2 regions of the Pseudomonas sp. SH10-3B genome follow, and region 2 is predicted to be linked to the other one. Evidence: predicted binding sites of a transcription regulator. Region 2 holds the regulator's gene; the other holds the start of a gene.
What was found. The regulator FliA, encoded in region 2, starts transcription of late flagellar genes. The targets are predictions, from matches to a motif close to CTAAAGTTTNNNNNNNNNNNGCCGNTAA.
Positions count from the first base shown of each region.

Region 1 (4,210 bases), on a different contig from region 2:
AGCTCGCGAAGGTGGATGAAGGCTGGCTGGAAACGGCCTGTGAACGACTGACGCTATCGCTGCGCGCAGCCCATCGACTGCTCAAAGTGGCACGTACCCTGGCGGACCTGGATCAGGTGGATGCCATCACCCGTGATCATCTGAAAGAGGCCCTGCAATACCGCCCGGCGGCGATCACTTAAGCGTGGCGCAGATCCAAATGTGGGAGAGGGCTGGGTCCCTCCCACATTTTGTACAGCGGTGGCTCAGCGAAAGCGATCCACCTCATGGCGCAAACTCGCCGCCAGCGTCTCCAGCTCCTTGGCGGTAATTGCCAGGTTGGACACCACTTCACGCTGCTCGCTGTTGGCCAGCGCGATGCTCTGCAGGTTGCTGCTGAGCAAGGTCGCGGTGCTGCTCTGCTCCTGGGTGGCGGTGGTGATCGCGGCGAACTGCTGACCGGCCGAGCGGCTTTGCTCGTCGATGCGCGCCAGGGCCGAGGCCACGTCGGCGTTGCGCGACAGGCCTTCCTGCATCAGCGCATTACCGTGCTCCATGGTGCTGATGGCGTTGCCGGTTTCCTTCTGGATGCTCTGGATCATCCCGGAAATTTCATCGGTGGCTTCGCGTGTACGCGACGCCAGGTTACGTACCTCATCGGCGACCACGGCAAACCCACGGCCCTGCTCACCGGCGCGGGCGGCTTCGATGGCAGCGTTGAGCGCCAGCAGGTTGGTCTGTTCGGCGATCGAGGTGATCACGCCGACGATCCCGCCGATTTCCTGGGAGCGCTGGCCCAAGGTGTTGATCACGGTGGCAGTGCTGTTCAGCGCCGTGGCGATATGTTCCAGAGACGACGAGGCTTCCTGCATCGAGTTGCGGCCAATGCGGGTTTGCTGGGCGTTTTCCTGGGCGAGGCGCTCGGTGGCGCCCATGTTGTCGGCGATGTTCAGCGAAGTGGCGCTGAATTCTTCGACCGCGCCAGCCATGCTGGTGATCTCACCGGACTGTTGCTCCATGCCGTCATAGGCACCGCCGGACAGGCCGGACAACGCCTGGGCGCGGCTGTTGACGTCTTCGGCCGCCTTGCGGATATGCGAAACCATGGTCGACAGCGCTTCGCCCATCTGGTTGAAACTACGCGCCAACTGGCCGATTTCGTCATGGCTGGACACGTTGAGGCGTGCACTCAAGTCACCCGCGCCCAAGGCTTCGGCCTGACGCACAAGGTCACTCAGGGGTTGCAGCTTGCTGCGCAGCAGCCAGACCGTGGCGCCCACCGCCAGCAACATCGCTAGCACGCTGCCGATCACCAGGCGAGTACCCACCGCCCAGGTGACTGCGCGGATTTCAGCTTTCGGCATGCTCGCGACCACGGCCCAAGGACCACCCTCGAAGGGCACCGAAACGCTGTAGAAGTCTTCGTTCTTGTCGCTCCAGAAGCGGCCTTTGCCTGGGCTCTTGGCCAGGTCCAGCATCACAGGAACCGACTGATCCAACGCCTGCACGCCCGCCGGCGGCACCAGCCAACGCTTCTGCTCATCCAGCAACGCCAGGGAACCCGTTTGGCCAATGCGGAAGCGCTTGAGGTTTTCGAACTGCGCGGCTTGCGCATCGGTGTAGTCAAAACCGATGAACAGCACGGCAATTACCTTGCCGCTGGAGTCCCGTACGGGGCTGTACTGGGTCATGTAGGACCGATCGAACAATACCGCGCGCCCGATATAGGCCTGGCCACCCAGTACACGCTGGTAAGCCGGGCCCTGGCGATCAAGCACGGTGCCGATCGCACGGCTGCCGTCCTGTTTGGTCAGGGAGGTGCTGACGCGGATGAAGTCGTCACCGCTGCGCACGAATACCGTAGCCACGCCGCCGGACATCTGCTTGAACTCGTCAACTTCGCTGAAGTTGTTGTTGAGCACTTCGCTGCCCAACAGCAGACTCGGTGTCTGAACCCCGGCGACAGTGATCATCTGATCCGACTGCACCGTCAACCCGGCGCTGAAGCGCTTCTCGAACAACCCCGTCAGGCGCTGAGTGCTCTCGCGCAAGGTGCTGTGGAAAGTGTTGAGCTGGTCGGCGAGCAGGCGCGCCTCGCTGGCCAGGTGTTCCTCGCGGGTATCGAGGTTGGCAGAGTCGAGGGAGCGCAAGGCAAACACCGTACTGCCGCCAATAGCGACAGCCAGTATCACGGCTAATGCGAGGCCTAACTGTGAGGCAATCCGGGCGCGAGGTTGAGACATGACAGCTCCTGGCCGAGGCCAGGATCATCCTGATCTCATAGCGCTGCTCGGCAAATTATCTGGTGGGAAACGTTGGTGCACGATGGTTCCAACACACCTACTTCGGCGGCAGGCGACAATACTTGAGCGAATCGCAGGGGTACCAGGCAAACGGTTGCGCGTTGAGGCCTGAACCACTCAATAGAGGCGTTCGACGCCGGGCAGAACCATGGCCTGCACTTCGCTCTGGAGGAAGTCCGCCAGGCGCCGCAAACGCTCACCGCCGGGGCGGGTTTTCGGCCACACCAGATAGTAATTCTCCCCACTGGCGACTGCGGTTGGCCACGGCAGGCTCAGCCGTCCCTGCGCCACGTCCTCGGCCACCATCAACAAGTCGCCCATGGACACGCCATACCCCCGCGCTGCGGCGATCATGCCCAGCTCCAGGGTATCGAACACCTGCCCGCCCTTGAGTGATACCTGGGATGACAGCCCCATGCGCTCCAGCCATTTGCGCCAGTCCCTGCGGTCGGGGGTGGGATGCAGCAGCTCGGTGGTGGCCAGGCGCGAGGCATCCCAGGGCCCATCCTCCAACAGGTTCGGCGCACCGACGGGGATCAACAGTTCGGGGAACAGGTAGCTGGCCTCCCAGTCCACTGGAAAATGCCCGTAGCTCAACAGCACCGCACAGTCGAAAGGCTCCTGATTGAAGTCCACCTCATCCACGTTCATCCAGGCGCTGGTCAGTTGCACCTCATTGCCGGGCTGCAGTGCCCGGAAGCGGCTGAGCCGCGCGAGCAGCCAGCGCATGGTCAATGTGGAGGGGGCCTTCATGCGCAGGATGTCATCTTCAGCATTCAAGGTGTGACAGGCCCGCTCCAGCGCCGCAAACCCTTCGCGCACGCCGGGCAACAACAGGCGCGCCGATTCAGTGAGCTGCAGGGTACGGCCACTGCGCTGGAACAGGCGGCAGGCGAAGTGCTCTTCAAGTGTGCGGATATGCCGGCTCACCGCACTTTGGGTGATCGACAACTCCTCGGCTGCCCGGGTGAAGGAGCTGTGCCGGGAGGCCGCTTCAAATGCGCGCAAGGCATAAAGGGGAGGAAGACGACGATGCATGAGGAAAGCTCCGACAGCGCAATACCGAAACCCTACCAGAATCAATCAGGCATGAGTTTTAATCATGCAAGCGATCGCATTTATCCCTTTGTGCAATCGGCTGAGAGCGCCGAGAATCAACCCCTCCCCAACCCTCTGACTTTTTGAGCGTGATGATCATGCAGCATCCGGCACGTACCGAGCTCTGGGCCATTCTGCGGCTGTCAGGGCCGTTGATTGCCTCGCAGTTGGCGCACATGCTGATGGTGTTGACCGACACCCTGATGATGGCGCGCCTGAGCCCCGAAGCCCTGGCCGGTGGCGGCCTGGGCGCGGCGAGTTATTCGTTCGTCGCGATTTTCTGCATCGGCGTGATTGCCGCCGTGGGCACCCTGGTTGCCATCCGCCATGGCGCGGGCGATATCGAAGGCGCCACCCGCCTGACCCAGGCAGGGCTGTGGCTGGCCTGGCTGATGGCCTTGGCGGCGGCCCTGCTGCTGTGGAACCTCAAGCCGGTGTTGCTGATGTTCGGCCAGACCGACACCAACGTGCACTCGGCAGGGCAATTTCTGACGCTGCTGCCGTTCGCCCTGCCCGGCTACCTGAGCTTCATGGCGCTGCGCGGTTTTACCAGCGCCATCGGCAAAGCCACTCCGGTGATGGTGATCAGCGTCGGTGGCACGGTGGTCAACTATCTGCTCAACCACGCGCTGATCGAAGGCATGTTCGGCCTGCCCAAACTCGGCTTGATGGGCATTGGTTTAGTCACGGCGATTGTCGCCAACAGCATGGCGCTGGCGTTGATGTGGTACATCCGCAGCAACCGGGCCTATGCAGCCTACCCGCTGAGCGCCGGGCTGCTGCGCCTCAACACCCACTATCTGCGTGAGTTGTGGCGCCTGGGCCTGCCG
Region 1 is NZ_JAFLXD010000005.1:66,596-70,805, reverse strand. Features, by position in the region: gene J1G35_RS05715 (YifB family Mg chelatase-like AAA ATPase) at 1-182, shown strand, start outside; gene J1G35_RS05710 (methyl-accepting chemotaxis protein) at 246-2,222, opposite strand; gene J1G35_RS05705 (LysR substrate-binding domain-containing protein) at 2,400-3,320, opposite strand; gene J1G35_RS05700 (NorM family multidrug efflux MATE transporter) at 3,473-4,210, shown strand, end outside.
Region 1: the regulator FliA is predicted to act here: its motif matches at 2,322-2,349, upstream of J1G35_RS05710 (methyl-accepting chemotaxis protein).

Region 2 (4,210 bases):
AGCTACCGCATCGGCGCCCAGGAACAGCTCAAGACCCTGGGCCGTATCCTCAATGTGCCGGTCACCCACGTCGACCCGGGCCAGTCCCTGGCCAACGCGCTCGATCCGTTGCTGCGCAAGCGTGTGGTGCTGATTGACACCGCCGGCCTGCAAGCCAGCGATCCGGCGTTGCGCATGCAGCTGGAAAGCCTGGCCGGGCGCGGCATCAAGTCAAAAAATTACCTGGTGCTTGCAACCACCAGCCAGAAACAGGTTCTTACCGCTGCGTACCATAGCTACAAGCGTTGCGGTCTGGCCGGTTGCATCCTGACCAAACTGGATGAAACCGCCAGCCTGGGCGAAGTGTTGAGCCTGGCTATCAGCCATGAACTACCGGTTGCTTACCTGACCGACGGGCCGCGGATCCCGGATGATTTGCATCTGCCGCGCCGTCATCAGTTGGTCAGCCGCGCCGTGAGCGTGCAAATGCAAGAAGAGCCTAGCGAGGAAGCGATGGCCGATATGTTCGCCGACCTTTACCACAACCCGGCAAAGCGGGTGGGTTGAGGCGCGATGAACACCGTGAAATGTACCTACATCGATGGTCTGCAAGCGATTCACGCGGCCAAGCCATGTAGCCTGCGTCTAAGCAAGACAAGGTAAAGAAATAAAATGGGCAGCATGCATCCCGTACAGGTGATCGCGGTGACCGGCGGCAAAGGTGGCGTCGGAAAAACTAACGTGTCAGTGAATTTGTCCCTGGCCCTGGCAGAGCTTGGCCGTCGCGTCATGCTGCTGGATGCTGACCTGGGGCTGGCGAACGTCGACGTTCTGCTGGGGCTGACGCCCAAACACACCCTTGCCGATGTGATCGAGGGGCGCTGTGAGCTGCGCGATGTGCTGCTCCAGGGCCCTGGCGGGATCCGCATCGTGCCGGCCGCCTCCGGCACCCAGAGCATGGTGCACCTGAGTCCGGCTCAGCATGCCGGCCTGATCCAGGCATTCAGTGATATCGGCGACAACCTCGACGTGCTGGTGATCGACACCGCCGCCGGGATCGGCGAGTCCGTGGTCAGCTTCGTGCGCGCGGCGCAGGAAGTCTTGCTGGTGGTCTGCGATGAACCCACCTCGATCACCGACGCCTACGCCCTGATCAAACTGCTTAACCGCGACTACGGCATGAACCGCTTCCGCGTCCTGGCCAACATGGCCCAGAGCCCGCAGGAAGGTCGCAACCTGTTCGCCAAGTTGACCAAGGTCACGGATCGCTTTCTCGATGTGGCCTTACAATACGTCGGCGCAGTTCCCTACGACGAGTGTGTGCGCAAGGCTGTGCAAAAGCAGCGTGCAGTCTACGAAGCGTTCCCTCGCTCCAAATGCGCATTGGCGTTCAAGGCTATTGCCCAGAAGGTCGATACCTGGCCGTTGCCTGCCAACCCTCGGGGGCATCTGGAGTTTTTCGTCGAGCGATTGGTGCATCAGACGAGTGCAGGACCGGTGCTATGACAGCGAACGGCTATAACGCGTACAAGAAGTCTGCCCGTGACAGTCAAGGCGAGTTGATCGAGCGCTATGCGCCGCTGGTCAAGCGGATCGCCTATCACCTGCTGGCACGCCTGCCCGCCAGTGTCCAGGTCGAAGACCTGATCCAGGCGGGCATGATCGGCCTGCTCGAAGTGTCGACCAAGTACGACGCAAGCAAGGGTGCAAGTTTCGAGACCTATGCGGGTATCCGTATCCGTGGCGCGATGCTGGACGAAGTGCGCAAGGGTGACTGGGCGCCACGCTCGGTGCACCGCAATACGCGCATGGTCAGTGACGCAATTCGGGCAATTGAAGCAAAAACCGGTCGCGACGCTAAAGATCACGAAGTTGCGGCCGAACTCCAATTGAGTCTCGACGATTATTACGGGATTTTGAACGATACCTTGGGCAGCCGCCTGTTCAGTTTCGACGACCTGTTGCAGGACGGCGAGCACGAAGGGCTGCACGAGGACGGCGCGAGCGCGCATATGGAGCCGTCGCGTGACCTGGAAGACGAACGTTTCCAGGGGGCGTTGGCGGACGCCATTGCCAACCTGCCGGAGCGCGAGCGGTTGGTGTTGGCGCTGTACTACGACGAAGAGCTGAACCTCAAGGAAATCGGTGAGGTCCTGGGGGTCAGCGAATCGCGTGTCAGCCAGTTGCACAGCCAGTGCGCGGCCCGCTTGCGGGGGCGTTTGGGAGAGTGGCGAGCGCGCTGACAGGCAGTGTGGGGAGCATTGCAAAGCGATACCGCGAAGGTGATTGGCCTTCGCGGGTTCGACCCGTGGTGCCCCCGGCAGTCCTTGTTGTGTAATGCCTGTTGATTGAAATGGCGCGTCCAGGTGCTGGGCGCGTTTAAGACTGCTTGGAGGTCGAATTGGACAAGAACATGAAAATCCTCATCGTTGATGACTTCTCAACGATGCGGCGGATCATAAAAAACCTGTTGCGTGACCTGGGGTTCACAAACACGGTCGAGGCGGATGATGGCCTGACGGCGATTCCGATCCTCAACAGCGGGAGCATCGACTTTCTGGTAACGGACTGGAACATGCCGGGCATGACCGGTATCGACTTGTTGCGCCACGTGCGTGCCGACGAAAAACTGCGCAGCCTTCCCGTGTTGATGGTGACCGCCGAGGCCAAGCGTGAACAGATCATCGAAGCCGCCCAAGCCGGGGTCAACGGTTACGTGGTCAAGCCATTCACTGCACAGGCCTTGAAAGAGAAGATCGAAAAGATCTTCGAACGCATCCACGGCTAATGCCATCGCGGGGGAGCTATGGAGCATAAAGAAACGTCACTGGGCGACTTTGAGTCGACCCTGAAAAAGCATGCTCACCAGTTGGTCGACAGCCTTGAAAAAGGCCATTTCGGCGACGCGGTGCAGTTGATCCATGAGCTCAACCAGACCCGTGACCGCGGCCTGTACCAGGAAGTGGGCAAGCTCACACGCGAGCTGCACAGTGCGATCGTCAATTTCCAGATTGATCCGCACATGCCCCAGGCCGAAGAGATTTCGCAGATCACCGATGCCACCGAACGCCTGTCCTATGTGGTCAGGCTGACCGAGGCGGCGGCCAACCGCACCATGGACCTGGTGGAAAACGCCACGCCCCTGGTTAACGGCATGGCCACTGAGGCCCACGCCCTGAGCAACGACTGGGGCCGCTTCATGCGCCGTGAAGTCGGTGCAGAAGAGTTTCGTGAGCTGGCCCGTCGAGTCGAAGGGTTCCTGTCACGCAGCGAGCAGGAAAACCGCACGGTTGCCAGCAACCTCAATGACATTCTGCTCGCCCAGGATTACCAGGACCTGACTGGTCAGGTGATCAAGCGTGTGACCCAGTTGGTCACCGAAGTGGAAAGCAACCTGCTCAAATTGGTGCTCATGGCCGGCCAGGTCGACCGTTTTGCCGGCATCGAACATGACCGCGAAGCGATCCTCTCTGAAAAAGATCCACAAAAACATCTCGCCAAGGGTGAAGGTCCGCAGATTCATGCCGATAAACGTGAAGACGTTGTGTCAGGTCAGGATGACGTAGATGACCTGTTATCCAGTTTAGGCTTCTAAGGAGCACCCACATGAGCTTCGGCGCCGATGAAGAGATCCTTCAGGATTTCCTTGTAGAGGCCGGCGAAATTTTAGAGCAACTGTCCGAACAACTGGTCGAGCTGGAAAGCCGCCCGGATGATGCGAACCTGCTCAATGCAATTTTTCGCGGTTTTCATACTGTAAAAGGGGGCGCCGGCTTCCTCCAGCTCCATGAGCTGGTGGAGTGCTGCCACATCGCCGAGAACGTGTTCGACATCCTGCGCAAGGGTGAGCGTCACGTTGATTCGGAGTTGATGGACGTGATTCTCGAAGCACTGGATGCGGTCAACGGCATGTTCAGCGAAGTTCGCGAGCGTGCCCCGATCACCGCAGCCACGCCGGAACTGCTGGCCGCCCTGGCGCGCTATGCAGAGCCGGCCGACACCACGGCAGCGCCGGTGGTCGAAGCCGCACCGGAACCGGTGGCGGAGCCTGAAGCAGATGTGACGGACAGTGAGTTCGAACAACTGCTCAACTCCCTCAGTGCCGTCAAGGCCGAGGCCGAAGCTCCGGCCGCCGTTGCCCCGGCTGTCGCGCCGAGCAGCGAAGACATTACCGACGCTGAGTTCGAGTCTTTGCTCGACCAGTTGCACGGCAAAGGTCAGTTCGCGGCCG
Region 2 is NZ_JAFLXD010000016.1:3,696-7,905, reverse strand. Features, by position in the region: gene flhF (flagellar biosynthesis protein FlhF) at 1-546, shown strand, start outside; gene fleN (flagellar synthesis regulator FleN) at 652-1,485, shown strand; gene fliA (RNA polymerase sigma factor FliA) at 1,482-2,222, shown strand; gene J1G35_RS14185 (chemotaxis response regulator CheY) at 2,393-2,767, shown strand; gene J1G35_RS14180 (protein phosphatase CheZ) at 2,786-3,574, shown strand; gene J1G35_RS14175 (chemotaxis protein CheA) at 3,586-4,210, shown strand, end outside.